One region of the Turicibacter sanguinis genome, then DNA from elsewhere that is predicted to be linked to it. Evidence: riboswitches for the same ligand, from Rfam matches in the RefSeq annotation. Region 1 holds a riboswitch; each other region holds the start of a gene.

What was found. A riboswitch is a leader RNA that binds a small molecule or an ion and turns the genes downstream of it on or off. The one in region 1 is predicted to bind S-adenosylmethionine.
Region 2: another riboswitch for S-adenosylmethionine. It lies ahead of HLK68_RS04435 (methionine ABC transporter ATP-binding protein); the one in region 1 lies ahead of HLK68_RS09130 (methionine ABC transporter ATP-binding protein).
Region 3: another riboswitch for S-adenosylmethionine. It lies ahead of metK (methionine adenosyltransferase); the one in region 1 lies ahead of HLK68_RS09130 (methionine ABC transporter ATP-binding protein).

What each region holds. Positions count from the first base shown of each region.
Region 1 covers NZ_CP053187.1:1,888,851-1,899,008, reverse strand. The annotation lists gene amrA (AmmeMemoRadiSam system protein A) at 1-780, opposite strand, end outside; gene aspT (aspartate-alanine antiporter) at 953-2,638, shown strand; gene aspD (aspartate 4-decarboxylase) at 2,681-4,324, shown strand; gene HLK68_RS09150 (zinc ribbon domain-containing protein) at 4,369-4,821, opposite strand; gene HLK68_RS09145 (M20 family metallopeptidase) at 4,913-6,091, opposite strand; gene HLK68_RS09140 (MetQ/NlpA family ABC transporter substrate-binding protein) at 6,111-6,920, opposite strand; gene HLK68_RS09135 (methionine ABC transporter permease) at 6,948-7,628, opposite strand; gene HLK68_RS09130 (methionine ABC transporter ATP-binding protein) at 7,612-8,655, opposite strand; SAM riboswitch class I at 8,748-8,849, opposite strand; SAM riboswitch class I at 8,927-9,028, opposite strand; gene HLK68_RS09125 (DUF6320 domain-containing protein) at 9,096-9,758, opposite strand; gene HLK68_RS09120 (hypothetical protein) at 9,742-10,158, opposite strand, start outside.
Region 2 covers NZ_CP053187.1:896,918-907,075, forward strand. The annotation lists gene HLK68_RS04400 (polyprenyl synthetase family protein) at 1-643, shown strand, start outside; gene HLK68_RS04405 (Cof-type HAD-IIB family hydrolase) at 654-1,463, shown strand; gene rbr (rubrerythrin) at 1,639-2,178, shown strand; gene rbr (rubrerythrin) at 2,356-2,898, shown strand; gene pflA (pyruvate formate-lyase-activating protein) at 3,010-3,741, opposite strand; gene pflB (formate C-acetyltransferase) at 3,772-5,997, opposite strand; gene HLK68_RS04430 (manganese efflux pump MntP) at 6,286-6,912, opposite strand; SAM riboswitch class I at 7,168-7,269, shown strand; gene HLK68_RS04435 (methionine ABC transporter ATP-binding protein) at 7,376-8,392, shown strand; gene HLK68_RS04440 (methionine ABC transporter permease) at 8,389-9,057, shown strand; gene HLK68_RS04445 (MetQ/NlpA family ABC transporter substrate-binding protein) at 9,175-10,038, shown strand.
Region 3 covers NZ_CP053187.1:1,368,067-1,378,224, forward strand. The annotation lists gene HLK68_RS06710 (glycosyltransferase family 39 protein) at 1-672, shown strand, start outside; gene HLK68_RS06715 (glycosyltransferase family 2 protein) at 727-1,677, shown strand; gene HLK68_RS06720 (DNA recombination protein RmuC) at 1,744-2,925, shown strand; SAM riboswitch class I at 3,003-3,103, shown strand; gene metK (methionine adenosyltransferase) at 3,445-4,635, shown strand; gene HLK68_RS06730 (diacylglycerol/lipid kinase family protein) at 4,758-5,648, shown strand; gene HLK68_RS06735 (N-acetylglucosaminidase) at 5,808-9,020, shown strand; gene HLK68_RS06740 (glycosyltransferase) at 9,037-10,158, shown strand, end outside.

The DNA.
Region 1 (10,158 bases):
CGTTCCATAACCGACACCAAAAGGACATTGATAAGCTAACACATTACCTTCATACTTTCCACCATCCATGGCACCACTCATAATTTTCATCGAGCGTAATCCACACTCTGCCACCTGGTAGACCACTTCTTTATCTAATTCAAAAAGCTCTAAAAGCTCACCTTTTTTTAGGTGGTTTAAAAACTGGCGATCAAACTCTTCGCCATACTTCATGTTTGCTTCTTTTAATTTATGTGATAAATCACCACTCGCAATCATGACAACCTGTCGGTCTAATTGTTTGACTGCTTCTTGTAAAACCATTCCAAATTCATAAAGTTGACGATCTTTTAATGGAGCATAAGTAATATGAACTAATTGATAGTCTCGATATTGCTCATTTATAAAGTAAAGAGGAACAACAACTCCGTGATCTAGTTGAAATCGACGATGATACATTTTTAAAAGATGTTGATCAACTGAGACAACTGGAATATTTCTGTTTTGACTTAAATTCAAAATTAATTCATTTAACTCCCGGTCGAATGTTAGACTCATCTTCACATCATGACATTGAAATTGCGATAAGTCACCTTCTATTTTTTCATCATCTAAAATACAAATGGCATCTGAAAACATCGGCCCGTGGGGAGTAATGATAATGATGGTTTGAGGTTTAAGCTTTGATATTTCCTCGGCAATTTGATTGCAGGCTAATGTCGTTTTATAAAGCTTTAATTCTTCCCCTTTTCCAATAGCGGGAATAATAATCGGTGGATGTGGCATTAAATAAAAATTCATTTAAACACCTCTTTTTTAAAATTATATCTTTATTAGTTTATATTGATTTTCAAATTTAAACCAAACATTGGGTAGTAAATTGTTGGGAATCCTTAAAAGACAGCATAAATTTACTAGCACAGATAATAATATTATTGTCATTTTTAAAAATCTAGTAAATGAGGTAGTTACTATGACATGGTTTATCGATGCATTACGCTCACATCCAGAACTAACGCTTTTTTTAACGCTAGCCATTGGATACGCAGTAGGAAAAATCCAAATCGGTACCTTTAAAATCGGTTCCGTTACTGGGGTATTAGTAACAGGGGTTATCATCGGGCAATTAAACATCACGATTGATGCCACTGTAAAATCAGTTTTCTTCCTTCTTTTCTTATTTGCTCTAGGTTATAATGCAGGACCTCAATTTTTTAAAGGGCTCAAAAAAGACGGAATTCCACAAGTTATTTTTTCAGTTATCGTCTGCGTAATTGGACTCATTTCAACAATTATCGTTGGAAAAATCCTTCATTACAACGCTGGACAAGCCGCAGGGCTCGCAGCGGGAGCTTTAACTCAATCTGCTGTTATCGGGGTTGCTCAAGATTCGATTAGTCAGCTATCAGTCTCAGCTGCTGATATTAAATCCATGAGTGATTTCGTTCCAGTCGGTTACGCCGTCACTTACATTTTTGGTACCATCGGATGCGCTTTTGTTCTTTCAACACTGGGTCCAAAAATTTATGGAGTTGATTTAGCTGAAGAAAGTCGAAAAATCGATAATGCGTCTAAAGATGCACTTGAAGGAAAACTTTTAAATTCGCGTGCAGGAGATGTCGATTATCGCGCTTATATCATTGATGATTGCTACATTGGACAAACTGTAAAAGCAGTTGAACACAAACTTGCCACAGAAGGTATTCGTCTATTTATGGTGAGAATGAAACGTGGGAATGATGTCTTCAGACCAAATGAGGATGAAATTATCCAAAAAAATGATCGCGTTGCATTTTCTTTTAAAGAACGAGATGTCTCTAAAATTAACCTTCTAGAGATTGGGCAAGAAATTTCAGACTATACGTTAATTAACTTTCCAACTGAAACAGTGGCTGTTTATGTTAAAGATAGTGAAATTACTGGAAAATCAATTAGTGAGGTTCGTCACAACACTTTAACACGTGGTGTTTTTATCTCTAAACTTCAAAGTACAGGAGATGAAATCCCTTATAATAACGAAACAGTTATTAAAAAGAAAGATGTGATTACACTAACAGGACCTGTTGATGATGTAGAAGCTTTAGCGTACAAAATCGGAAAACCAGCACGTGATTCAGATGAAACGGATATGATTTTCGTTGGTTTAGGGATTTTAATTGGTGGATTAATTGGGATACCGGCGCTCACGATTGGCCATGTTGGAATCAGCTTATCTACAAGTGGTGGGGCTTTGATTATGGGATTAATCTTTGGACTAATTCATTCTCGTCGTCCGACCATTGGTCGTATTCCAAAAGGAACTGCTTGGTTCTTAAGTAATGTTGGTCTTGCTGCTTTCGTTGCTGTTGTCGGTATTAATGCCGGTCCAGGGTTCGTTTCTGGTTTAAGATCATCAGGGATCAGTTTCTTCTTAGCAGGTGTGGTGGTGACACTTATTCCAACATTCGCGGGAATTTTTCTTGGAAAATATGTATTCAAATTTTCAGCTCCAATTGCTCTAGGAGCAACTGCAGGAGCTTTAACAACAACAGCGGCAATTGGGGCTATTACTGAGAAAGCTGAAAGTAATGCACCCGTACTTGGATACACCGTTCCTTACGCTGTTGGTAATATCTTATTAACTGTTTGGGGATCCTTGGTTATTATTTTCTTCTCCTAACCTTATTAATATCTTGAAACAAAATTTGAAAGGAAGTTTTGTATGACTACACGAGCTGAAGTTAAGCGTAAAAAAATCAATGATATCATTGAAAGAGTACAACACTTAAGCCCATTTGAATTAAAAGATGAGTTAATTCATATGGCTAAACAATCTGAACAAAAAGGTGTCCGTATTATGCTCAATGCAGGACGCGGAAATCCTAACTGGACAGCTGCCACTCCACGTCAAGCCTTCTTCACTCTTGGACAATTCGCCGTTGAAGAAACACAACGTACTTGGCATGAAAAAGATTTAGCTGGTATGCCTGAAAAACCAGGAATTTATGAGCGATTCACCTCTTATGTAAGAAATCATAAAGATGCTCCTGGTATTGAATTACTATCTAACATCATTGAATATGGTATTAAAGATAAAGGATTTGATCCAGATTCTTGGGTATTTGAATTAGTTGATGCTATTATCGGTGACAACTACCCAGTTCCTGATCGTATGTTAATCCATATCGAACAAGTTGTGAAAGATTATGTGATTAAAGAAATGGGTGGGAATCCCGAAACATCTACTCACCAATTATACGCTGTTGAAGGTGGTACAGCCGCAATGTGCTATATCTTCGACTCACTAATTGCCAACCGCATTTTATCTCCAGGAGATAAAATCGCCTTATTCGTTCCAATCTTTACCCCTTATGTAGAAATTGCTAACTTACCTCGTTATCATTTCGATATCGTAAAAATTTATGCTTCAGAAATTAGTGAAGAAGGCCGTCATACTTGGCAATATCCGCAAGAAGAGTTAGATAAATTAGCAGATACTAGCATCAAATTAGCTTGTGTTGTTAACCCAAGTAATCCACCGTCAGTTGCAATCAACGAAGAGTCTATGTATTACTTAAAATCAGTCGTACAACGTCAAAATCCAGATTTAATGATTGTTACCGATGACGTATATGGTACATTCTCTAACGATTTCAAATCATTAATGTGTACCCTTCCTTACAACACATTAGGAGTTTATTCGTACTCTAAATACTTCGGTGTCACTGGTTGGCGTTTAGGGGTTATCGCATTAGAAAAAGACAATGTCTTCAATCACTTAATCAACAAATTACCAGAAGATGAAAAAGATATTTTACGTGAACGTTATGGCGCCTTAACAACTGATCCAGATAATATTCCATTTATCGATCGTATCGTAGCAGATAGCCGTCAGGTTGCACTTAACCACACTGCTGGATTATCCACTCCTTGTCAGGTCCAAATGGCAATCTTCTCTATCTTTGCCTTATTAGATAAAGAAAATGTTTATAAAGAACAAACGAAAGAAATTTGCCGTCGTCGTAAACATTTACTATATGATAACTTTGATAACTTATCTTATAAAGAAGATCCATATAGTACGTCATACTACAATGAAATTGACCTTCTTGTTTGGGCAAAATTAAAATACGGTGAGGAGTTCGTTAAATACTTAAAAGAAAAACGTAACCCATTAGAATTCTTATTCGAATTAGCCGATCGATACAGTATCGTCTTATTAAACGGTAGTGGATTCGAAGGGCCATCTTGGTCAATCCGTGTTTCCTTAGCTAACTTAAAAGATGAAGAATACGCTGAAATTGGTAAAGCAGTTAACGAATTATTCTCTAAATACGCGGAAGATTGGAAAGAATTCCAATGGTAATATAGAAAAATCCCCGGTGAAAGGTATCACCGGGGATTTTTCTTTTATAAAGGTTGTCCACAACCAATACAAGATGTAGCTTGTGCTCCATTTTCCATTCCACATTTAGCACAAACAACAGCAACGACACTTCCTCTTTCTTCATTTAAGCGACTTCCACACGTTTGACAAAACGTTGAATCAATCGGCATTTCTGTCCCACAAGATTCACAACGTTTAATCCCTCTTAATTCATTAACCATTACCTCATAATGCTCAACATTCTTTAAACTTCCTTCAATTGCTAGACATAAATCTTTAAATTCCAAACTAGGTTGATTTCCATAAAGTTGATAATATAAGCGACCTAAATTCATATATATTTTATTTAATCGTTTTTCTTCGTCACTAATCTGTGTGTTTAATTTTGCGATTTCCGCAAATTCTTTTGTCTTTTTCATCGCATCTTGACTTGTTTGAGTAACCTTCTTACCAAACTGTTCGAAAAAAGTGCCCATCCTCTCACCTCATCTTCAAATTTATAATTATTAAATCACTTTATTATATTCAAGTGCTTTAGTGATATAACTATAAATTCAACTTTTGATGTTATCTCACTTTATTCAACTCAAACTCCTCTTTAATTTGTGCTAACAACTCACCATCACTTAATAATCGTAATCCTATTCGAGCTAAAATTTCTGTGCTTTGAAGCAACCCTTCATCCCCCTGTTTAGAAATCGCTGCCTGCTTAAATTCCTCAGTATGAGTCACTACCTCAGAGTCACAGATTTTTACAGATGGATGAATCGTTGGAATGACATGACTGACATTCCCAGCATCGGTTGAACCTTTTGATTCATTAGGATTGATGTCCTCTACAATCAATCCCACTTCAGTTGCAATCTTTTTAAATAATTCATTAAATAAGGGATACACAATTAAATCTTCCACAATATTTTGATACGTATTATATTTCACCTCACACCCTGTACTCAATGCCGCACCTTTCGCTATTTGAATGACCTTATTCGTGATTTCTTCACAGGTTGCAATCGTATTGGCACGAACATAAAATCTCGCTTTCGTATACTCTGGAATAATATTAGGTGCATCTCCTCCGTGTGTAATAATTCCATGAATTCTAACATCAGATGTTACATGTTGTCTTAAAGCATTCACCCCACTAAAAAATAAAATCATGGCATCTAATGCATTAATTCCTTTCTCCGGACATCCTGCTGCATGAGCGGGACGTCCAAAGAATTCAAACTCAATGGGATGATTGGCTAAAGAGCTAGTTGTTATTGCTGTTTTATTACCTGGATGAATCATCATACAAGCATCTACATCATCAAACAATCCCGCTCTAACAAACGAAGCTTTCGCACTCCCATTATTTCCACCTTCTTCAGCCGGTGTCCCAAAAACAATGACTTCTCCTCCAGTTAATTCTAATAAAGGTGCTAAACTGCAAGCAGCTAATACACTACTTACCCCAATAATATTATGACCACATCCATGCCCAAGTCCCGCTAAAGCATCATACTCAGCTAAAAAACCAATCACCGGACCAGGTTTTTTAGCAATATATCGTGACACAAATCCTGTTTCATGCCCCGCAATATTTGTCTTTACATCAAATCCTCTTTCTTTTAAAACATTCGTTAACAACTCACACGCAAAATATTCCTCGTTTGCAATTTCAGGATGTTCATGGATTTGATGACTCAGGTTGATAAAATAAGCTTCTTGTTCCTTTATAAATTGACGAATTTGATTTTCCATACGTTCTCTCTCCTATTCACTAAAATGCTGGAATCGATGCCCCTTTGTATTCTTCTTCTATAGCTTTTTTAGTTTCTTCCGTTTGATAGACTTCCACTAAACGTTTTAATGCTTCTTTATCCTGATCCTCTGTCCGAACCGCAATGATATTGTAGTAATTTACAACCGTTTCACTTTCTGTATTCTCAACATAAATCGAATCATCAAGTGGTGATAAGCCAGCTTGAACAGCGACCCCATTATTAATGACTGCGACTGCCACATCCTCAAATGAACGCGGTAATTGTTGAGCAACTAATTCAACGATTTCTAACTTTTTAGGATTGGCAATGATATCTTTCACCGTTGGCGTAATCCCCACTCCTTCTTTTAATGTAATTAAACCTGCATCTTGAAGTAATAATAGAGCTCGACCACCATTTGAAGCATCATTTGGAATTGACACTTTATCTCCCTCTTGTAATTGTGCTACATCCGTTAATTGCGATGAGTAAATTCCCATTGGGGCTAAAACGGTATATCCAATTGATGTTAGATCTAAGTTATGATTGCTTTTAAATTCTTCAAAAAATGCGATTGTTTGAAAAGCATTCGCATCAATTTCTCCATCGGCTAGTGCGGTATTTGGTAAGTTATAATCACTAAAAGTCACAAACTCAAGGATAATCCCTTCTTCTGCAAGACGACTTTGAACACTTTTCCAAATGGAATTAACTTCGCCATTAATTCCTAACTTAATAACCGAATCACTTCCCACTTCATTACCACATGCAACTAATAAAAATCCTAAACAAACTGACATTACTAACCCTAATAATTTTCTTTTCATGATCAATTCCTCCTAATATGATTTATTTTAATGACTGAGTTTCCGTTGGAGCCATTCCCCGGCACTTTGAACTAGTGACACTAACACAAGTAAAACGACAACAGTCACAAACATGATGTCTCCTTTAAAATATTGATAACCATAACGGATGGCAAAATCTCCAAGACCACCTCCACCAACACTTCCAGCAATAGCTGAAAATCCAATCAAACTTACGATCGTAATCGTGAGTGCATATATGATATTTGGTAATCCTTCTTTTAACAAGACACGATAGATAATTTCAAATGGACTCGATCCCATCGCTTTTGCTGCTTCAATTACCCCATCATCAACATTTAACAGTGCCGACTCAACTTGTCTCGCTACAAACGGTGTCGTCCCCACAATTAACGGAACTAAAGCCCCTTTTAACCCAATCGTTGTGCCAACAATCCACTTCGTAAATGGCATAATAAACGCAAGCAAGATAATGAAAGGAATGGATCTCAAAACATTCATTAATTTTCCGATGATATAATAGACCCATTTATTTTCAACCAAATGATTTTGCCTTGTCACCACTAAAACAACCCCAATTGGCAATCCAATCATCGTTGCAAAAATCCCCGATATACTAACCATTAATAACGTTTCGTTAAGTGCTTTTAATAAATCAGGAAAATACTCGACCACATTTGGACAAATTTGATTAAAGAACTCGACCATCACTTAACACCTCCACTTTAATCTGATTATCATTTAAATACTGTAGTGCCTGACTCATCAATTTCTCATCGCCATGTAAACTGACAATTAGATGCCCAATGGGCGTTTTTTGTATCATCTCCACACTTCCAAATAAAATACTCGCCTCAATATCAAACAACTTTGAAATATTAGAAATAAAGGCTTTACCTGTCTGTTGTCCAACAAATGAAATCTTCACAAGTTTTTCAAGTTTTGTTAATTCTTCAAACGAACCTCTCGACTCTAATAACTCAAAAATCCGTTCATCCTGAAATACATTGGCCACAAAATCCTTTGTAATAGTTGCTTTAGGATTTGAAAAAACATCAACTATAGGTCCTACTTCAACAATTTCACCTTCTTCCATCACCGCCACTTGATGACAAATATCTTTAACAACCTCCATTTGATGCGTAATCAATACCATCGTAATTCCTAACCGTTCATTAATTTCTTTTAACAACCTAAGAATCGATTTAGTCGTTTGAGGATCAAGAGCTGATGTCGCCTCATCACAAAGCAACACTTCTGGATCATTTGCCAATGCCCGAGCAATTGCCACACGTTGTTTTTGACCCCCACTCAACTGATTAGGGTAGACATTAGCCTTTTCCTCTAATCCAACAAGCTTTAATAAACGATCAACCTTCTCCTTTATTTCATCACGATTCAATCCTTGACCTTTTAGCGGATAAGCAATATTTTCATAAACATTACGTGATTTCATGAGATTAAAATGTTGAAAAATCATTCCGATTTTTCGTCTAGCCTCTCTTAATTGCTTCGCATTCAATTGCCCCAGAACCAAATTATTAATCAACACTTCTCCCTCTGTTGGAATTTCTAAATAATTCAAGCATCTGATTAACGTACTTTTTCCTGCTCCACTATACCCAATGATTCCAAGGATTTCACCTCTATTCACCCTTAAATTTATATTTTGTAAAGCTTTAACCACTTGCCCTTGACTTTCAAAGTTCTTACTTACCTGTCTTAACTCAATCATCTTCTATCTCCCTCCTTGTCAGTTGAAATAAAAAAACGGACCCCTTATCAAAAGCTGGGGTCCGTCTCATTAGAGTCCTCTAATAAACAATCCCCTCATCTCCCAGAATCAATCTGTCGGATTTAGCACCGTGTACAACTGTACCGGTTGCTGAAGCTTCATAGGGCCTGTCCCTCCACTTCTCTTGATAAGGTTTTATATTTAATTAATAAAAAAACTAAGTCATCCTTCAAAAATTTGAAGAACGCTTAGTCTAACTTACAACTCGCGCTCCTCATCTGCCAGAATTAATCTGTCGGATTTAGCACCGTGTACGACTGTACCGGTTGCTGAAGCTTCATAGGGCCTGTCCCTCCACTTCTCTTGATAAGGAATCCATTTTTATTTCTTTTTTAACTTACGGATACTATACCATCCATTTTATGGAATGTAAAGTCTTTTTAATAATGAAATTTCTTTTTTATTTCATGAATCAGTTTACGATCAGCAAACATAAACATCCCAACACACGTTATTAAGGCGTAATATCCTGCAACCACTGCAACCGCTGGAAAACTAATTAACTCAAAATAAACGAGCATTAATAAAAACAATCCAATACCGCCAAGCAGTAACTGATAACTTGCAAAATCTGTAAAACGCTTTGGTCTTAAAATAATTAACAATGTAAAGACAGATGTTCCTGCCATCAGTGCCAATGGAAACACAAAATTCAATGACCACCCTTGATAGCCAAGTAAATAATCTAAAATAACGGCAAATACAGTTCCACCAAAGACATGCGTCAAAATATTTGGTCCAATATTTTTTTTCACTCTTAAGCCAATAATAACACTCACTGACAAATATAAAGTAGAACACACAATAATAAAGACCCAATTCCAATTAAAATCATGAAAAATTCCGATGATAAAAGAATACGAAATAATCACCATGGCCATAAATACAATCAGTTTACGAATCGGCACGCGACGTTTCTTTGCAAATCGGGATGGATAATCTCGAACCACTTCAATTTCAACTAAGTCCAATATTTCCCCACATAAAGGACATCTTTTCAATTCATTTTCTACATTCATTTGACATTTAGAACAATATCTCATTATTTATTTCCTCGTTACATGAAATTGTAATTTCAACTTTCTGATCTTTTAAAAATCTAAAGAAGAATCGTTGAATATCAGTTTCTTCTAATGATGATGTAAAACTAACGACTAACGTCTCCTTAAATGAACAAACCCCACAACGAATTCGTTGATGTGGTGTCACCGGAAGCATGACGCGTACTTGATCGACATACTGTGAAATTTCATCTAAAAAGACAATACGCCCAAGATTCGATAACGTGGTTGTCACCCCTTGATCGGCCTTTAAATAAATTTGTCTCATCACCGTATTTTTGATAAACAGTGGAGCAAAACGGATGGCTAAATTTTCTTGAGCACTCACATTATCTTTAATTTTATGCGTCACAACTTGTTGATCTTGCCCCTCAATTAATTG
Region 2 (10,158 bases), 990 kb from region 1:
ATATTCACTTACGGTCGGCGTACATCTTGGAAATTTTGTTTTAAATAAAAGTTTAGAGCTTTTTTCTGAATTTAAAATTCCAAAATTACATCAAGAAATTGCGGTTGTTATGAATAACCTTTGCTTAGGCGAGCTTAATCAACAGCATAATCACTTTAATTTTGACTTAAGTTTTGATGATTACATCAATAAAAGCTATCAAAAAACAGGTGCTTTAATTTCTTTAAGTTTAGTTGTTGGTGGATTAGTAGCGGGATTAGATGCCAATATCATCAATCAACTCTCTACTATTGGGAGTCAAATCGGTATCGCTTATCAATTAAAAGACGATATTCTTGATTTTACAAGTACATCAAAGAAAATAGGCAAACCTGTTGGCTATGACTTAAGAAATGGTATTATTACATTGCCAACGATTTTTGCATTAGAGGATTCCCTTTTAAAAGACGATCTTTTATCACTTAATGTTGAAACGGAAAAAAGTAAATTTGATTTATTATGTGAGCAAATTAAAAATAGTGAACATATCCAAAGAGCAAACGACATTTGCTTCAAGTATATCAATTCATCTAAAAATTTAATTAATGAATTACCCCTTCAAAAAAATCAGTTTTTAAATCTAATAAATTTAATATTCAACTAAGGAGAAAACTATGAGTTATAAAATGATCGTGTTAGATTTAGATGGAACGTTAATGTCATCTAGAAATGAAATTTTACCAGAAACTAAACAAGCGTTATTCAAAGCACAAGAAAATGGAGTTATGATTGTTTTAGCTTCTGGACGTCCAACTTATGGAATGATTAAAGCTGCTAAAGAATTAAGATTAGATGAATATCCAGGATACATCTTATCTTATAATGGGGGACGCATCATTTCAGTTCAAACTGATGAACTAATTTATGATAAATCATTAACACCTGAAATTTGTCATGAATTATATGATTTAGCACGTGAAATGAATGTAAATATTATGGCGTATGAGGATGAAGCTATTATTACAGAAGATGATGATCAATATATCCGTAAAGAAGGAGCTATTAATAATATGCCTCTTAATCGTGTTAAAGGATTTAAAGAAGCAGTCACATTTAATTCAGTTAAATGTTTATGTACAGGCGAACCCGAATACCTAGCAGAAGTTGAAATGAAATTTAAAGAACGTCTTGGAGAACGTCTAAGTGTTATGCGATCAATGCCATTCTTCTTAGAAATTATGCCTCAAAATATTAATAAGGCATATTCTTTACAAAAATTACTTGATCACGTAGGATTAGATAAATCCCAGTTAATTGCTTGTGGAGATGGATACAATGACCTTCCAATGATCGAATTTGCGGGACTTGGTGTTGCAATGGGGAATGCAGTCGATGAGGTAAAAGCAGCTGCTAACTACGTAACTGCATCAAATAATGACAATGGAATTGCTCAAGTTATTGAAAAATTTATCTTTAACAAATAAATATTAAAAAGCAATTATCAGTATATGATAGTTGCTTTTTCTTATGCTTAAATATTAAGAATTATTACTGATATTTTATATAAAAGTTGCTTCTATCACCCTTGATAAATAGTTTCTATATGCTAAGATAAGCTTGTAAAGATGATTTAACTTATCTTATCGGGGGGATTATCAAATGACAAATTTAAAAGGTAGTAAAACAGAAGCAAACTTATTAACAGCCTTTGCTGGGGAATCAATGGCTCGTAATAAATATACCTATTACGCATCCCAAGCTAAAAAAGAAGGATATGAACAAATCTCTAATATCTTTTTAGAAACAGCTAACAACGAAAAAGAACACGCAAAAATGTGGTATAAATTATTAAATGATGGTATCGGAAATACAATGGAAAACTTAAAAGCAGCGGCTGCCGGTGAACACGATGAATGGACCCATATGTACGCTGAATTTGCCGAAGTTGCTCGTGAAGAAGGATTCACTCGTATTGCCTACCTATTTGAACAAGTAGCAACAATCGAAAAACATCACGAAGAACGTTACTTAAAACTACTTCAAAATATCGAAGAAGGAACAGTATTTGAACACGAAGGAGAGGAAGCTTGGATTTGCCTAAACTGCGGACATATCCACTATGGTAAAAAAGCACCTAAAGCTTGCCCAGTTTGCGCGCATCCACAAGCATACTTCCAACAAGAAGCAAAAAATTACTAATTAAAAAGTTGAGTCCAGTAATTAGTAACCACTATATAAATCAAGCTATATTCCTTTGAATATAGCTTTTAAATTTTCAAAAACAATATCATTAAATTTATAGTTCCTTGAACAACTGTCAAGTAAAATGCTATAATTTAATTCGTAACCATTTATTTACATTATGGAGGAAGAAAAATGAGTAACTTAAAAGGAACTAAAACTGAACAAAACTTAATGACAGCTTTTGCTGGGGAATCAATGGCTCGTAATAAATATACTTATTATGCAGCTAAAGCTCAAGAAGAAGGATATGAGCAAATTGCTAACGTATTCCTTGAAACTGCTCGCAACGAAATGGAGCATGCAAAATTATGGTATAAATTACTTCATGACGGAGAAGTTGCTGATACAATGACTAACTTAAAAGATGCTGCTGCTGGGGAAAATGGTGAGTGGACAGATATGTATGCTCGCTTCGCTGAAGTTGCTCGTGAAGAAGGATTAAATCGTATCGCGGTATTATTTGAAATGGTTGGGAAAATTGAAAAACACCATGAAGAACGCTACCTAGAATTATTAAAAAATCTTGAAGAAGGTAAAGTTTTCGAGCGTGAAGAAGAACAAGCATGGGTTTGTTTAGAATGTGGACATATCCACTATGGAAAAAAAGCACCTAAAGCTTGCCCAGTATGCACTTATCCACAAGCACACTTTGAATTACAAGCTAAAAACTATTAATATTTGAACATTATAAAGTTAAAAGGTTCTATCTCATAATGAGATAGAACCTTTTTTAACATATAAAAACCGCTAATCCTACAAAAAGGAAGGATTAGCGGTAGAAGGAATTTAGATTGCTTTACCTAAAATTTCTTCAGCATGTTTAACAACTTCATCACTTGGAGCCTCTTGTCCTTTTAATGGATAATCATACCCCATTTGAGTCCATTTATACTCACCCATGCTGTGATAAGGTAAAACTTCGATTTTTTCAACTGTTTTCAGAGTTTTAATATATTCGGCTGTTTGTTTAAGATCTTCTTCATCATCAGTTAATCCTGGTACTAAAACACGGCGAATCCACATTGGAATACCAGCATCCGATACAAGTCGACCAAATTCTAATATGTGTGCATTATCTTTACCAGTTAACTGTTTATGTTTGTGTGCGTCAAACATTTTGATATCCAACATTAGCATATCTGTTACTGATAATAATTCTTTAAGTTGTGCTTTACGTTCTTCAGTATTGAAATGTAAATCACCTGAAGTATCGATGTTAGTATGAATGCCATGTTTTTTACACTCTTTAAATAATTCTGTCACAAATGGCATTTGTAATAAAGGTTCTCCACCACTTACAGTGATTCCTCCACCTGAAGCCTCAAAAAACTCTTTATACTTAATTAATTCGTCAACAATTTCTGAAACTTCCGTTACTTTCCCTTCTTTCATTTTCCATGAATCTGGGTTGTGACAATAAGCACATCGTAAGCCGCATCCTTGGACAAAGACGATAAATCTAAGTCCAGGACCATCAACTGTTCCGAAAGATTCTACTGAGTGTACATATCCATTCATACTAATCACCTTATCTTCTATTCTTCCCAATTACATTTTTTCATGCATTGTACGGTTAATAACGTCTAATTGTTGAGCACGAGTTAACTTGATGAAGTTTACCGCATACCCAGATACACGAATTGTTAATTGTGGATATTTCTCTGGATGTTCCATAGCATCTAATAAAGTATCACGGTTAAATACATTGATATTTAAGTGATGTCCTTTTTTGTTTACATAAGCATCCATGATTGCTACTAAGTTTTTGTTACGTTCTTCATCTGTACGTCCTAATGATTTTGGTACTAATGAGAATGTATTTGAAATACCATCTTGTGCAGACTCGAATGGTAATTTAGCTACAGATGACATTGAAGCGATAGCTCCGTGAGAGTCACGTCCGTGCATTGGGTTAGCACCTGGAGCGAATGGTTCACCAGCTTTACGACCACATGGAGTTGTTCCTGTTTTCTTACCGTAAACAACGTTTGAAGTGATTGTTAAGATTGATTGAGTTTGTAATTTAGCACGGTATGGTTTATGTTTACGTACTTTTGTCATGAATGAAGACATAACATCAATTGCAATTTGGTCTACGCGATCATCGTTGTTTCCGTATTTAGGGAAATCTCCTTCAACTTCGAAATCAACTGCGATTCCAAATTCATCACGAACTGGTTTAACTTTAGCGTATTTGATAGCTGATAATGAGTCAGCTACTACTGATAATCCGGCAATACCAGTTGCTGAAACGCGTTCTGCATCTGTATCATGTAATGCCATTTCGATACGCTCATAGCTATATTTGTCATGCATGTAGTGGATGATATTTAATGTATTAACATATAAATCTGCTAACCATTCCATTACTTCATCATAACGTTCCATTACTTTATCGTAATCTAATACTTCGTCAGTAATTGGAGCCCAATGTGGTCCAACTTGTGCTTTAGATTTTTCATCTTTACCACCGTTGATTGCATATAATAATGCTTTTGCTAAGTTTGCACGAGCACCGAAGAATTGTAATTGTTTACCAACTTTCATTGGTGATACGCAACATGCGATAGCATAGTCATCTCCATAGATTGGACGCATGATGTCATCATTTTCATATTGGATAGCTGAAGTTTTGATTGACATTTTTGCACAGTATTCTTTGAATCCTTGTGGTAATTTAGTTGACCATAATACTGTTAAGTTTGGTTCTGGAGCTGGTCCTAAGTTATCTAATGTATGTAATACACGGAATGAGTTTTTAGTTACTAATGGGAATCCATCAGTTGACATACCAGCGATTGATTCAGTTACCCAAGTTGGATCTCCTGAGAATAATTCATTGTAGTCTGGAGTACGAGAGAATTTAACTAAACGTAATTTCATTACGAAGTGGTCCATCATCTCTTGTGCTTGTTCTTCTGTGATTACTCCATTTTGTAAGTCACGTTCAATATAGATATCTAAGAATGTAGAAGTACGTCCTAAAGACATTGCAGCACCGTTTTGTTCTTTGATTGCTGCTAAATATCCGAAGTATAACCATTGGATAGCTTCTTTAGCTGTTGTAGCTGGTTTAGAAATATCGAAACCATGTTTCGCAGCCATTTCTTTTAATTCTTTTAACGCACGGTATTGTTCTGAAATCTCTTCACGTAAACGAATAGTTTCTTCGTCCATGATACGAGATGTATTGTTATGATCATTTAATTTTTCAGCCATTAAACGGTCGATTCCGTATAAAGCTACACGACGGTAGTCCCCGATAATACGTCCACGTCCATAAGCATCTGGTAATCCTGTGATAACACCTGATTTACGAGCAGCACGGATTTCTGGAGTATAAGCATCGAATACACCTTGGTTATGAGTTTTACGGTATTCAGTGAAAATGTGAGATACTTCTGGATCTACATGGAATCCATAAGATTCAGCAGCTTTTTCAGCCATACGAATTCCACCAAATGGTTGTAAAGAACGTTTGAATGGTTTATCAGTTTGGAAACCAACGATTGTTTCTAACTCTTTATTTAAGTATCCTGGTTCATGAGAAGTAATAGTTGATACGATTTTAGTATCTAAATCAAGAACTCCACCAGCCTCACGTTCAGCTTTAGATAATTCCATTACTTGATCCCATAATTTTGTTGTTGCTTCTGTTGGTCCTGCTAAGAATGAATCGTCACCCTCATAAACAGTAATGTTTTGATTGATAAAGTCACGCACATCAATTTTTTCTTTCCAGTTTTCACCTTTAAAGCCTTGCCAAGCTTCCATGATAATTCCTCCTTGTGGTCCAATTTGAACCTCTCTCTGAAATTTCGAATACCTGTTACTGCACTTTGATTTTATAACAGATAGCCTCATTTTGTAAAGGGTTTGCATAGCATCATAACATTTAACTATCCCCATAAACGTTATAACGTATATATCTTTTACATTGTCTATTATATTGCCGATAATGGAAAAAATCAACTTATATGCTCTAATATTTTGAAATTTTATTGTGACATTTTTATCCACCTAAAAAAACTTCTTTAAGATACATCCTAAAGAAGTTTTATATTAGGACAATATAGATTTTATTCCTAATATAACAATTAATATTCCACCAAATATATTAGCTTTATTTCCAATTATATGACCTAATTTTCTACCAAAGGTTGCTCCCATATAAGATAAAAGAAAGGCAACACCTGAAATGCAAATGACAGCTAACATAATCTGCTCATAAATTAGTCCATACGTAATTCCAGCAGCTAACGCATCGATACTTGTCGCAATACCAAACATCACTAATAATCTAAACGTGATTTTATTTGTTTTTCCAGTTCGTAAACACTTAACCTGACTACACTTTTTTTGTTGGCAAATCGGATACGGACAATTATCTGGTTCTTCTTCAAATGTTTCTTTAATCATTCTTGACCCCAAAATGATTAAAATAACACCTGCAATATATTGATTATAAGTTGTAATATTTCCACTTACGATTGTCAGCGAGATAATTCCTAAAATAAATAATAATCCTTGAAAAAATCCAAAGCTTGTCGCTACCTTCAAGCGCTGTCTTATTGAACTTGTAGCTCCATCCATTCCGAGTGTTATTGAAACAGCAAAAGCATCCATTGCCAACGCTACTGACATTGTAATAATAACAATAATGTAATCATTCAATAAAATCTCCCCCATCTCTAATCTTCCTTGCTCCTACATCTTATCTATTTACCTCATTTAATATACCTATTTTAAAATTAATCTAGAATTATTAAATATTGTATAAAAAATTAGGAACGCTAAACAAAAAAATATTTTTTAATTTCTTACCTTATATATATGTATTTCTGTATAAGTTAAAAAATGGAAAAAATAGATTGACTTTTAAACTAAACGCCTTATAATAAGTATTAAGTCACAACAAACTAAAATTTTATACAGATACACAAACTCTTATCAAGAGCGGCGGAGGGACAGGCCCTGTGATGCCCGGCAACCATCAATTAATGATACGGTGCCAATTCCTGCAGATTTTTATCTGACAGATGAGAGAAAGTGTGACATTACATGCAAATGTAGTCCACCTTTCTACTTATCTAAGTAGGAAGGTTTTTTTGTATCAATGTTAAATGACTTATCTAAGGAAAGGGGAGAGAATATGATTATCCTTGATCAAGTTAAAAAAGTATTCCAAACTTCATCCGGCCAAGTAACAGCAGTTGATTCTGTTAATCTAGAGATTAAAAAGGGAGAAATCTTCGGAATTATCGGCTACAGTGGTGCTGGAAAAAGTACATTAATCAGAATGTTAAACTTACTCGAACGACCAACCGACGGGACCGTTACAATTGACGGAAAAGATCTAACTAAGGTATCTGCTAAAGAACTTCGCTTAGCACGTCAACAAATCGGAATGGTATTTCAACACTTTAACCTACTTTGGTCTCGAACTGTTTATGAAAATATCGCCTTTTCTCTTGAAATTGCTGGCGTTAAGAAAAATGAAATCAAACCTCGTGTACTAGAATTAATTCAATTAGTTGGATTAAGCGGGAAAGAAAATAACTACCCTTCCCAATTAAGTGGAGGTCAAAAGCAACGTGTCGGAATCGCTAGAGCGTTGGCAAATAACCCAAAAGTTTTACTGTGTGATGAGGCTACATCAGCCCTCGATCCACAAACAACAGACGAAATCCTAGACTTATTAGTCACAATTAATAGAAAATACAATTTAACTATCGTTCTAATTACACATGAAATGCATGTCATTCAAAAAATCTGTCACCATGTTGCCATTATGGAAAATGGTCGTATCATCGAACAAGGTGATGTCTTAACTGTCTTTAGAACCCCAAGTCACTCCGTTACTAAACGATTTGTAAAGCAAGTTGTCAATGAAGACGAATCACTTAATACGTTAGATACCCTATCAAAACAATTCCCTGATGGAAAAATTGTTTTATTAAAATACTTCCAAGGAAATGCTGAAAAACCATTTATCACAAACGTTATTCGACAATATGATGTTGATATTAATATTATTCACGGGAAAGTTGTTCAAACACAAGATGGTGGTTATGGATCACTTTACGTTCAACTAACAGGAAATGATATTAATTCTGCACTTAATTATTTAAAAGAGGCAGGAGTAGAAATTGAGGTGATGGCACGATGATTTCATCATTACTACCGAATGTACGCTTTGATAAAATGTTTGATGCCACAACTGAAACACTATATATGTCACTAATTGCTTGTATTTGTGTTTTCTTATTAGGTCTTATCATCGGATTAATCTTATTCTTAACAGGACCTAATCAGTTACTTGAAAATAAATGGATTAATCGTATTTTATCTGCTTTCGTCAATATATTCCGATCAATTCCATTCGTTATCTTAATTATTTTGTTACTTCCATTCACAAAATGGTTAGTCGGAAGTATGTTAGGTCCGAATGCTGCACTTCCTGCTCTAATTATTGGAGCAGCACCATTCTATGGTCGATTAGTAGAAATCGCTCTTCGCGAAATCGATAAAGGAGTTATCGAAGCTTCAGTCGCAATGGGAGCTTCAATATGGACAATTATTTGGAAAGTTTTAATTCCTGAAAGCTTACCTGCATTAGTATCTGGTATTACTGTCACAACGATTTCTCTTGTTGGTTACACAGCAATGGCCGGTGTAATCGGAGCAGGAGGGCTTGGTAATTTGGCCTATCTTGATGGATTCCAGCGTAATCGCATGGATGTTGTATTTGTAGCGACAGTCATCATTTTAATTATTGTCTTTACCATCCAAATGCTCGGAGATTTTATTACTAAAAAAATCGATAAACGTTAAAAGAAATCTGACGTTAAGTAACTATTAGATAAATCCTTAATTTTTCACGAAATTGAGATTTATATAGGAATCGTGGGGGAACACGATAAAAACAAAATCCAAGGAGGAGAATTAAATATGAAAAAATTATCTTTAGGTTTATTAAGCTTTGCTGCAGCCCTAACATTAGTTGGTTGCCAAAATGACACAAAACCAGAAACTTCTACACCAGAAGCGCCAGAAACTGAGGAAGTAAAACCTGCAGAAACGACAAAGTTATCTATTGGAGCATCTGCGGTCCCTCATGCTGAAATATTAGAGTTTGCTGCTCCATTATTATTAGAAGAAGGAATCGAGCTTGATATTACAGTATTCCAAGACTATGTTTTACCTAATACAACGGTGGAAAATGGAGAATTAGATGCAAACTACTTCCAACACATTCCTTATTTAGAAGAATTCAATGTTGAGCATGGAACAAACCTTGTAAATGCGGGTGGAATTCATATCGAACCTATTGGAGTTTATTCTAAAAAATATACATCATTAGATGAATTGCCAGAAGGAGCAACAATCATCATGAGTAATTCAGTTGCTGATCACGGACGTATGCTAGGATTATTACAAACAGAAGGCTTAATCAAATTAGATGATTCTGTTGAAGTTAGCAAAGCAACTGTAGAAAATATCATTGAAAATCCTAAAAACTTAAAATTCCAAACAGATATCGATCCAGGATTACTAGTTCAAGTTTATAATGCTGAAGAAGGTGATGCTGTTTTAATTAATACAAACTACGCGCTTGATGGTGGATTGAATCCAATGAATGATGCTATCGTAATGGAAGGATCACAGTCACCATATGTGAACATCGTTGCAGTTAAGAGCGGAAATGAAAATAATGAAGCAATTCAAACATTAGTTAAAGTGTTACACTCTGAAGAAGTTCAACAATTCATTATTGATACTTACGAAGGAGCAGTTGTCCCTGTATCTGAATAGTGAATCAAATGGCTCTCATAACGAGAGTCATTTTTTAATAAATATAATAGATTTAGAATGAAAGTAAAAAAAAATTCTATCCTAAAAATGAGAAAAAGTATAAAATATAAGCTTTTTTCA
Region 3 (10,158 bases), 520 kb from region 1:
AAAGACGGATTCATTAGATTAAGTGCACCGCTCATTTTAATGGTATTAGTGACGATGATGAGTTATAAACTCGCCATAAAACCGTTGATTCCTGTTGCATCGAGTGAAGTAGGATTTCCAAAGACACATTGGGTGATGATGGGACTTAAAGGATTAGGTGGATATGATGATGAGGATACGAATATGACGCGATTTTTAAAAGATAGTGGTTGGTCAAATGATGAGATTCAAGCACAACACATTCGTCTAATGAAGGAACGATTAGAAGCTTTTGGAGTGGGTGGATTTATCAACCATTTGAATTCTAAGTTGAATTTTACGTGGTCAGATGGAACATATTTTGCTCCAGAGAAATTAAAGCGTGAGCCAATTGTTACAAATAATTATCAAGATTATATTTTTGGGGATAAAAACCTACCATACTTATATTTAAGTCAAATGGTTCATGTTGTAATTTTATTTTTAATGTGGTTAAGTAGTATCCGTATTTTAAAAGATAAACTATGTTTTGAAAGTGTTATGACGATATCGGTATTTGGAGTGATGTTATTTCTATTAATTTGGGAAACTCGCTCTAGGTATCTAATGATTTATTTACCGGTCTTTGTTGTATTAGCCAGTTATGGATTTGGTGAGTTTACACAGATGATTCAAAAAATAAAGCGTCAATAAATTTGTAAATTTATGATATAATTAAGTATCAAATTATTTTAGGTGGTGGACTTAATGGGGAAGCTGATTTCCATTATTGTACCGTGTTACAATGAACAAGAAACAGTTGAACGTTTTTATGAAGAAATTATAAAAGTAACGAATGAAATTAATGGATATGAATTTGAATTTGTTTATGTGAATGATGGTTCAAAAGATCAGACAGTCCCATTAATTAAAGCGTTGCGTGAAAAAGATGAGCGTGTTTGCTTAATTGATTTTTCTCGTAACTTTGGAAAAGAAGCAGCGATGCTTGCAGGAATGGAATATGCTCGTGGAGAAGCCGTCGTTATTATGGATGTTGATTTACAGGATCCACCGGAGCTTTTACCTAAAATGGTTAAGCTTTACGAAGATGGATATGAAAATATTTATACACGACGTCGTAATCGTGATGGAGAGCCACCTATTCGTAGTTTCTTTGCCAATATGTTTTATAAAGTGATTAATCGCATGAGTGACGTTGAAATCATTGACGGAGCTCGTGATTATCGTTTGTTAAGTCGTCGTGCAGTTGATGATTTAATTAGTTTAAAAGAGTCAAATCGTTTCTCAAAAGGATTATTCCAATGGGTTGGATATCAATCGATTTGTCTAGAGTTTGATCACGTTGAACGTGTTGCGGGTGAAACAAAGTGGAGTTTCATGAAACTTGTTAACTATGCAATTGAAGGAATCACAGCATTTTCAAATGCGCCTCTTCGTTTTGCAACTTATACAGGAGTTTTAGTGGCGTTTGTGGCATTTGCATATTTACTATACATTTTCTTTAATACAGCGATCAATGGAAACCCAACGGCAGGTTGGTCATCAATGGTTTGTATCATGTTATTCTTAGGAGGAGTACAGTTAATCTTCTTAGGAGTCATTGGAGAGTATATTGGTCGCATTTATAATGAGGTTAAGGGACGTCCTAATTATATTGTGAAAGATTATTTTGGTGAGAAAAAAGAACTTGAAGATTAATTCTTCAAGTTCTTTTCTTTTATATGGTAAAATAATGTTAATAAATGGGTGAAGTGAGGGATATTAGTGACGGTAGTTTATATTTTATTAATTGTGGTTATTTTTTTATTACTGTTAATTTTAATCAGACAAAATTTATATACAAGAAGTCGTCAAAATCCACAGTTAGATTTGCAGGTGAAACAATTGCTTGAGGAGCAACAACGAATGGAGAAGCGACTTCAGGATGCTAATTTTCAGTTAAGTGGGAGTTTTAATCAGGCGAATGAGCGAGTGCTTGAGCGTTATGGACAGTTTGAGCGGGTGATGCGAGATCAATTGAATCAGCATACGTCTTTGGTGAATCAACAATTACAGAGTGATTTTTCGAAGTTAAATGAACGGATTGAGTTTAATTTGCTGCGTATTAATGATAAGGTAAATGAGAGGCTAGATCAGTCATTTAATAAGACGAATGAGACATTTCAAAATATTTTGGTTCGTTTAGCAAAGATTGATGAAGCACAGAAAAAGATTGAAAGTTTATCAACGGACATTGTATCACTACAAAATCTGTTATCAGATAAAAAAAGTCGAGGAACGTTTGGTGAGGTGCAACTTTATCAAATTATGGCAGCTGTTTTCGGTGAAAAGAATGATCGTATTTATGAAACTCAGTATAAGTTATCAAATGGAACTATTGTAGATGCCATGCTTCATGCTCCACTTCCAATGGGGGATTTACCGATTGACTCGAAGTTTCCACTTGAAAATTATCAACGTATGATGGATCGAACTTTAGGGGAGGTAGAGCGTCAACTAGCAGAGAAACAGTTCAAACAAGATGTTAAGAAACATATTGATGATATTTTCAATAAATATGTGACACCGCAGGAAACTTCAGATCAGGCTGTGATGTTTTTACCAGCAGAGGCAATTTTTGCTGAGATTAATGCCTATCACCCAGATTTAGTAGCTTATTCGCAACGTAAAAGAGTATGGCTTGTGTCACCTACAACTTTTATGTCAACACTGACAACGATTCAAGTGATTTTAAATAATTTAGAACGGGATCAACATGCTTTAATTATTCAACAGGAGTTGAATAAATTAGGGGATGAATTCAAGCGTTATAAAGAGCGATGGGATAAGTTGAGTAAGCATATTGATAGTGTGTCGAAAGATGTTAAAGAAATCCATATTACAACTGAGAAAATTGGGACTCGCTTCGATGCTATTTCAAATGTTGAACTTGATTTTACAGAATAAGTCGCTAATATTTGACAAATAAATAAAAAGGCTTTATAATAGATAAGAATTAAATTTAATAAAATTACAATAATATACTCTTATTAAGAGCGATGGAGGCATAGGGGCCTATGAAGTCGCGGCAACCTCTGAAATTGAAAGGTGCCGACCCAAGCGAGTTTAACTCGAGCAATAAGAGGGTTTGAATCTACCTATTCAAGTCCGCTTATAGCGGGCTTTTTTTGTTAGCTCATCTTTCCGGCTTTGTCGGAATAGATGAACTATACATCTGCGTTTTTTGCAGATGTTATCCATTAGTGCTATTAGTGTGTATTCACTGTATTTGTGAATACACATAAAATCTATAATTAGACAAACTTTACATCGCGAAGGCGATGTAACAACCATTGTTAGAATATAATTTAGTGGAAAATAGGATTAGATTCAAGTTAATTGCAAAAATTAACGGCCCGAAGCATGATTTTATATCTAAAGCTTAATAATATAGAGTATTAATGTGAATTGAAGGAGGATATTATAGTGTCAGAACGTCGTTTATTTACATCAGAATCAGTAACAGAAGGTCATCCAGATAAAATTGCTGATCAGATTTCAGATTCAATTTTAGATGCGATCTTAGCCAAAGATCCAATGGCACGTGTTGCTTGTGAAACATCGGTAACAACTGGATTAGTGTTAGTGTTTGGGGAAATTACAACGTCTTCGTATGTTGATATTCAAAAAACAGTCCGTGAAACAATTCGTCAAATTGGTTATGATCGTGCAAAATATGGATTTGACGCAGATACATGTGCTGTGTTAACTGCAATTGACGAACAATCGGCTGATATTGCGATGGGTGTTGACCAAGCGTTAGAAGCTCGTACTGGTTCAATGAGTGATGAAGAAATCGAAGCAATCGGAGCAGGAGACCAAGGTTTAATGTTCGGGTTTGCTACAAATGAAACAGAAGAATTTATGCCATTACCAATCTCGTTAGCTCATAAATTAGCACGTCGTTTAACTGAAGTTCGTAAAAATGGAACATTAGACTATTTACGTCCAGATGGAAAAACTCAAGTAACAGTTGAATATGATGAAGCTTTAAAACCAGTAGCTATTGATACTGTATTATTATCGACTCAACATTCACCAGAAGTAACTCATGAGCAAATCGAAGCAGATATCAAAAAATATGTATTTGATGAAGTATTACCACAAGAATTAGTAACTGAAAATACTCGTTATTTAGTTAATCCAACAGGACGTTTTGTAATCGGTGGACCTCATGGAGATGCAGGATTAACAGGACGTAAAATTATTGTTGATACTTACGGAGGATATGCCCGTCATGGTGGTGGAGCATTCTCAGGTAAAGATGCAACAAAAGTAGACCGCTCTGCTGCATATGCTGCACGTTATGTGGCGAAGAACTTAGTTGCTGCAGGGTATGCAGATAAAATTGAGATTCAATTATCATATGCAATTGGAGTCGCACAGCCTACTTCAATTATGGTTGATACATTCGGTACAGGGAAAACTACGAATGCTAAAATCGTCGAAGTAATTCGTCAAAACTTTGATTTACGCCCAGCGGGAATCATTCAAATGTTAGATTTAAGACGCCCAATCTATAAACAAACAGCTGCATATGGACATTTCGGACGTACTGATGTAGATTTACCATGGGAACGCTTAGATAAAGTAGAAGCGTTAAAAGCTTCACTTTAATATTAAATAGATGTATAATAATAGCCTGATTTTTTTACAAAAAATCAGGTTTTTATTATGTGAGAGAGTGCTATAATATACTATGCTATAAAACTTTAAATTTTTGAAAGGAAGTGCCTAGTGTGCTAAAAAAACTGTTACTTATAATCAATCCGACGTCAGGTCGTGGGATGATCAAGGATTACCTTTTATCGATTGTCACTCAGTTTAGTTTAGCTGGATATGAAGTGACAGTTTATCCAACGAAAGCTAAGCATGATGCTGTGAGTAAAATGAAAGTCGCTCGAAGTTATGATTTGGTTATCGCAAGTGGTGGGGATGGAACGTTGAACGAAGTAATCACTGGCTTAATTGAAGCAAATGGGAATACTCCGATTGGTTATATTCCAACAGGGACAACTAATGATTTTGCATCAACACTTGGTATTCCTAAAAATGTTCCAAAAGCACTTGAACTCTGTTTAAATGGGAAACCAATGCCAATTGATATCGGGATGTTTAATGAGCGTTATTTTATGTATGTTGCTGCATTTGGGGCTTTTACAGACGTAGCTTATGAAACACCACAACCGCGCAAAAATATGCTCGGGGGACTTGCTTATTTAATTGAAGGATTAATGAAACTTCCAACGATTCAATCTTATCAGTGTAAAATTTATCATCGTGAGGGTTTTATTGAGGGAGATTATATTTTTGGAATGATTTCAAATTCGGATTCTGTAGCAGGGATTAAAAATGCATTTGGAAATCAAGCGGATTTAAATGATGGACTATTTGAGGTAACATTAATTCGAGCTCCTAAAAATTTGATTGATATTCATCGTATTTTAACCGACTTTTTAAATCGAACATATGATCCTGAATACGTGGTAACATTTAAAACAGATCGAATTACAGTTGAGAGTGAACAGGACGTGAAATGGACGCTTGATGGTGAAGATGGTGGAAGTATGAAACATGCTACCATTAAAAGTCTTCAACGACGTGTTCAGATTTTAAGTAAAGGTGAATAAAAAAAGAATTCAAGTATACTTGAATTCTTTTTTTATTACTAAATTTCTTATTATATACAAAAGAGTGTCAAAATATTCTTTTTATCTATGTTTTAATGACAAAAATGTATAAATTATTTATAATTAAAGGAGCTATGTATTGGAGAAGGAGTTGTGAAAATGAATCGAAAGCGGGGCAAGAAGGAAGTCTTAAAGGGAACATTAGCAATCGGATTATTAATAAATCAGTTTAGTAGCTTTGGGGCGATTGTTAATGCTACGGTATATGAGTCAGAAGTAGAAAATAATTCAGATATTGTTCAAGAATCAATTGATTCAAGTCAAGACGATCTACCAGATTTAGATGGAAACTTATCTAATGAAAGTACTGAAAATGAAGAGATTCAGAATCCGGGGGACGGTTTACCTGAAGAAATTCCAAATGACGAAGAATTCGGAGAAACTGAAGATGTAGAATTAGAGATTCCTAAAGTAGAAGAAGATTTAGATAGCGCTGATGGATCAGAAGAAAGCAAGAGTCCAGAAGAGCAAATTGAGGAAGAATTACTTGAAGAAACTGCTTCAATTAATTTAGAAGATGATGGTTTATTCTCCATTGAAAGTCGAAGTTCTGGAAGTGGATTAGTTCAGCTATGGCAAGTTGTTCCTGATGGACAGCAATCAAAAGAAGGTAAGACTACTTCAGAAATTATGAAGGCATTACAATGTAAGCCCAATCATAATTTATATCCATCTGGTGGACAATCTGAACATAATACATATGTAAACTCTTGTTATGTAGATGATGCGTTATATTTAGGAGAAGATACGAATTATTATTATATTTATTTATCTGGATATGAAGGGAAGGTTCCTAAATCTGAATCTCATTGGTTTGAATTAGATTTAAATAATGATGGGACAAAGGTAAAGTATGAAATTCAGACAGTTGCTTATTATATTCCAGGCGGAACAACAATGTATAGTTTACAAGAAAAAACTGAACCATTAGATGTTCCAGAGTTGAATTATTATGATCAATACTTAGATAAATATAATGATATAAATGAACGAGGAATTACTACTTTTAGTACGTCAACAGTTCAATCACCATCTTATTATGCCAATGAAAATGGAACGTTAGTTCATTATCTAACGAGTAATGTAACAAAGGCTAATAGTTATTCAAAAGTGATTGTTGGAAAAGCACCATCTTGGATGAGTTCTAATGTTAAATATTATAGTTATGATGGAATTTATTTTTATACAAACTGGCGTAACATTAAGGTTAATGGTCAAGGTGCTGTAAATCAATCAAATCCATTTTATAATTATTATCAATATCTACCAGTTAGGTCGAAATCAAATTATTCAGCTAATATTTTTGATAATTATACAAATTCGAATGGTGGAGCAGGTGGAAAGTTAGTCAATACAGGCCAATACTTCTATGCTGTTCAAGATAAGTATGGGATTAATGGTGCCTTACAGTACGCTATGGGAATTCATGAAAGTGGATGGGGAAAAAGTAGTTTAAGTATTGATAAGAATAACTTATTTGGGATGAATGCGACAGATAATAATCCTTACGGCAATGGAACGAGCTTCCCATCTGTTGAAGCAGGAATCAATTATCATGCTGACCGTTACCTATCATGGGGATATACAGATCCGGTTGATGATTGGAGATATATGGGGTCTCATGTCGGAAATAAAGGAAGCGGGATGAATGTTAGGTATGCATCCGATCCATTCTGGGGAGAAAAAATTGCTGGTTGGTATTATCGTTTTGATAGTGCCAGTGGATTAAAGGATTATGATTATTATACAATTGGAATTAAACAATCTAATGCAGTTGTAGATGTTAAGAGCCAGGCTAATTCAAGTTCATCTACTTTATATCAGACTAAAAATAAAAAAAGTAATATAAAAATATATAATTATCCATTTTTAATTATTGGACAATTGGGAGAATTTTATAAGATTCAGACAGATACTCCAATAGTTAATGGAGTTCCGAAATTTAATGCTCAATATATTTATGATTTATCAGTAGGATATATTGATAACACATCCATTCTAATTACTACGAATGGATCTTATGAAGAATATGGTGCTCTACAAAATCATATTGACCAGGCAAGCATTGATTCCAACGGGTTGTATTTATATGGTTGGGGATATGTTGAAGGAATGAATATGAGTAATGATTGGGAGATAGAAAAAAATATAGTTATTAAGGATGAGACAGGAACAGAAGTGGTTCGTCAAACAGTTGAAGATATATATAATTTAGATTTTGCACAAGGGTTTAATGGACCGTATGAATACGCAAGATATGGAACATTTCTTCCAATTTTAAATTTAGAACCAGGATTATATAATTTTGATATTGAGATACTGAAATCGGAAAATGGAAAAAGATCATGGGTTAGAAGCAATTATAAATTAGATACAGGATATGTGCAAATAGGTGGAAAAAAATATAGATTCTACAATGAAGTTGAGAGTGGACCAGTTAAACTTGAGATAATTGAAGGTGCCTTACAAAATCATATCGACCAGGCAAGCATTGATTCCAACGGGTTGTATTTATATGGTTGGGGATATGTTGAAGGAATGAATATGAGTAATGATTGGGAGATAGAAAAAAATATAGTTATTAAGGATGAGACAGGAACAGAAGTAGTTCGTCAAACGGTTGAAGATATATATAATTTAGATTTTGCACAGGGGTTTAATGGACCATATGAATATGCAAGATATGGAACATTTCTTCCAATTTTGGATTTAGAACCGGGATTATATAATTTTGATATTGAAATAATCAAACCAGGATATGGAAGAAGAGCGTGGGTTAGAAGCAATTATAAATTAGATACAGGATATGTGCAAATAGGTGGAAAAAAATATAGATTCTACAATGAAGTTGAGAGTGGACCAGTTAAACTTGAGATAATTGAAGGTGCCTTACAAAATCATATCGACCAGGCAAGCATTGATTCCAATGGGTTGTATTTATATGGTTGGGGATATGTTGAAGGAATGAATATGAGTAATGATTGGGAGATAGAAAAAAATATAGTTATTAAGGATGAGACAGGAACAGAAGTAGTTCGTCAAACAGTTGAAGATATATATAATTTAGATTTTGCACAAGGGTTTAATGGACCATATGAATATGCAAGATATGGAACATTTCTTCCAATTTTGGATTTAGAACCGGGATTATATAATTTTGATATTGAAATAATCAAACCAGGATATGGAAGAAGAGCGTGGGTTAGAAGCAATTATAAATTAGATACAGGATATGTACAAATAGGTGACAAGAAGTATAGATTATATAATGAAGTGGAGTATGGTCCGGTACATCTTAGAATAATTTATTAAAAATTGAGGTGAGATTTTGAATATTGGGTTTCTGACAAATGATATTACAGGAATAGGTGGGTCAAAAAAAGTTACATGTTTATTGGCAAATGAAATGGCGAAAAATAATACTGTAAAAATTATATCTCTCTTTAGAAGCGGAAATATTGAATTTGATTTAGATAGTAACATAGAGATAGAATACTTATATAATAAGGAAATAAAGCTATATGAACTATCTACTTATAAGAAGATGGTACAAAGTAAACAATATAAAGAAGTATTCGCTCTATTTCTAAATCTTTTTTACATTAGTTTTACAATAGCGTTTAAATTTATTAAAGTTAGAAAATTAACAAAAGAACTTAATAAAATTATTATCCCAGAAATTTATGGATTATTATTCACACCTATTTTTAATAAAAAACAAGAAGTGATTGTACATTTACATCATACTTATGAATATATAATTAAAAATAAAGTTAATAAGTTTATGCTACTTAATTATAAAAATAAAATACACACGCTGGTAGTTTTAACGGATAAGGATAAAGAAAACTTTTCTAAATATAAATTTAATTCCATAACTAGAATATATAATCCAATTAATGGATCTAAAATAAAAAGGGATTTCATTGATAATAGGATAATATTTATCGGAAGACTAGATTTTATTAAAGGCATAGATTATTTAAAGGAAATTATTCTTTCTTTAAGAGTAGATTTTATTCTTGAAGTATATGGTGAAGGTCCTTTGAGGCAAGACTTAGAGCAATTTGTTGTACAGAATAAACTTCAAGATAAGGTTAAAATTAAAGGGTTTATTCAAGATATTCCGGGTGTTTTAAAAGGGGCAAATTGTTTATTAAATACTTCTCGTCATGAGGGGTTACCAATGACTTTCTTAGAGGCTTTTCAATGTGAAGTACCAATAGTAGCCTCTGAATCATTTCCAGCAATAAAAGAAATTATTCAGGACGGAATTAATGGTTATGTGTATAAACAAGAAGATATTAAAAATTGTATAGATAAAATAGAAATGTTAATTAATGATAAAAATTTAAATAATAAATTGGGAAAAGGTAGTGGGGAATGTTATGAAAATTTTGAAATGCAATGTATTATTAAGCAGTGGAATTTAATTTTAGAGAAGAGGATG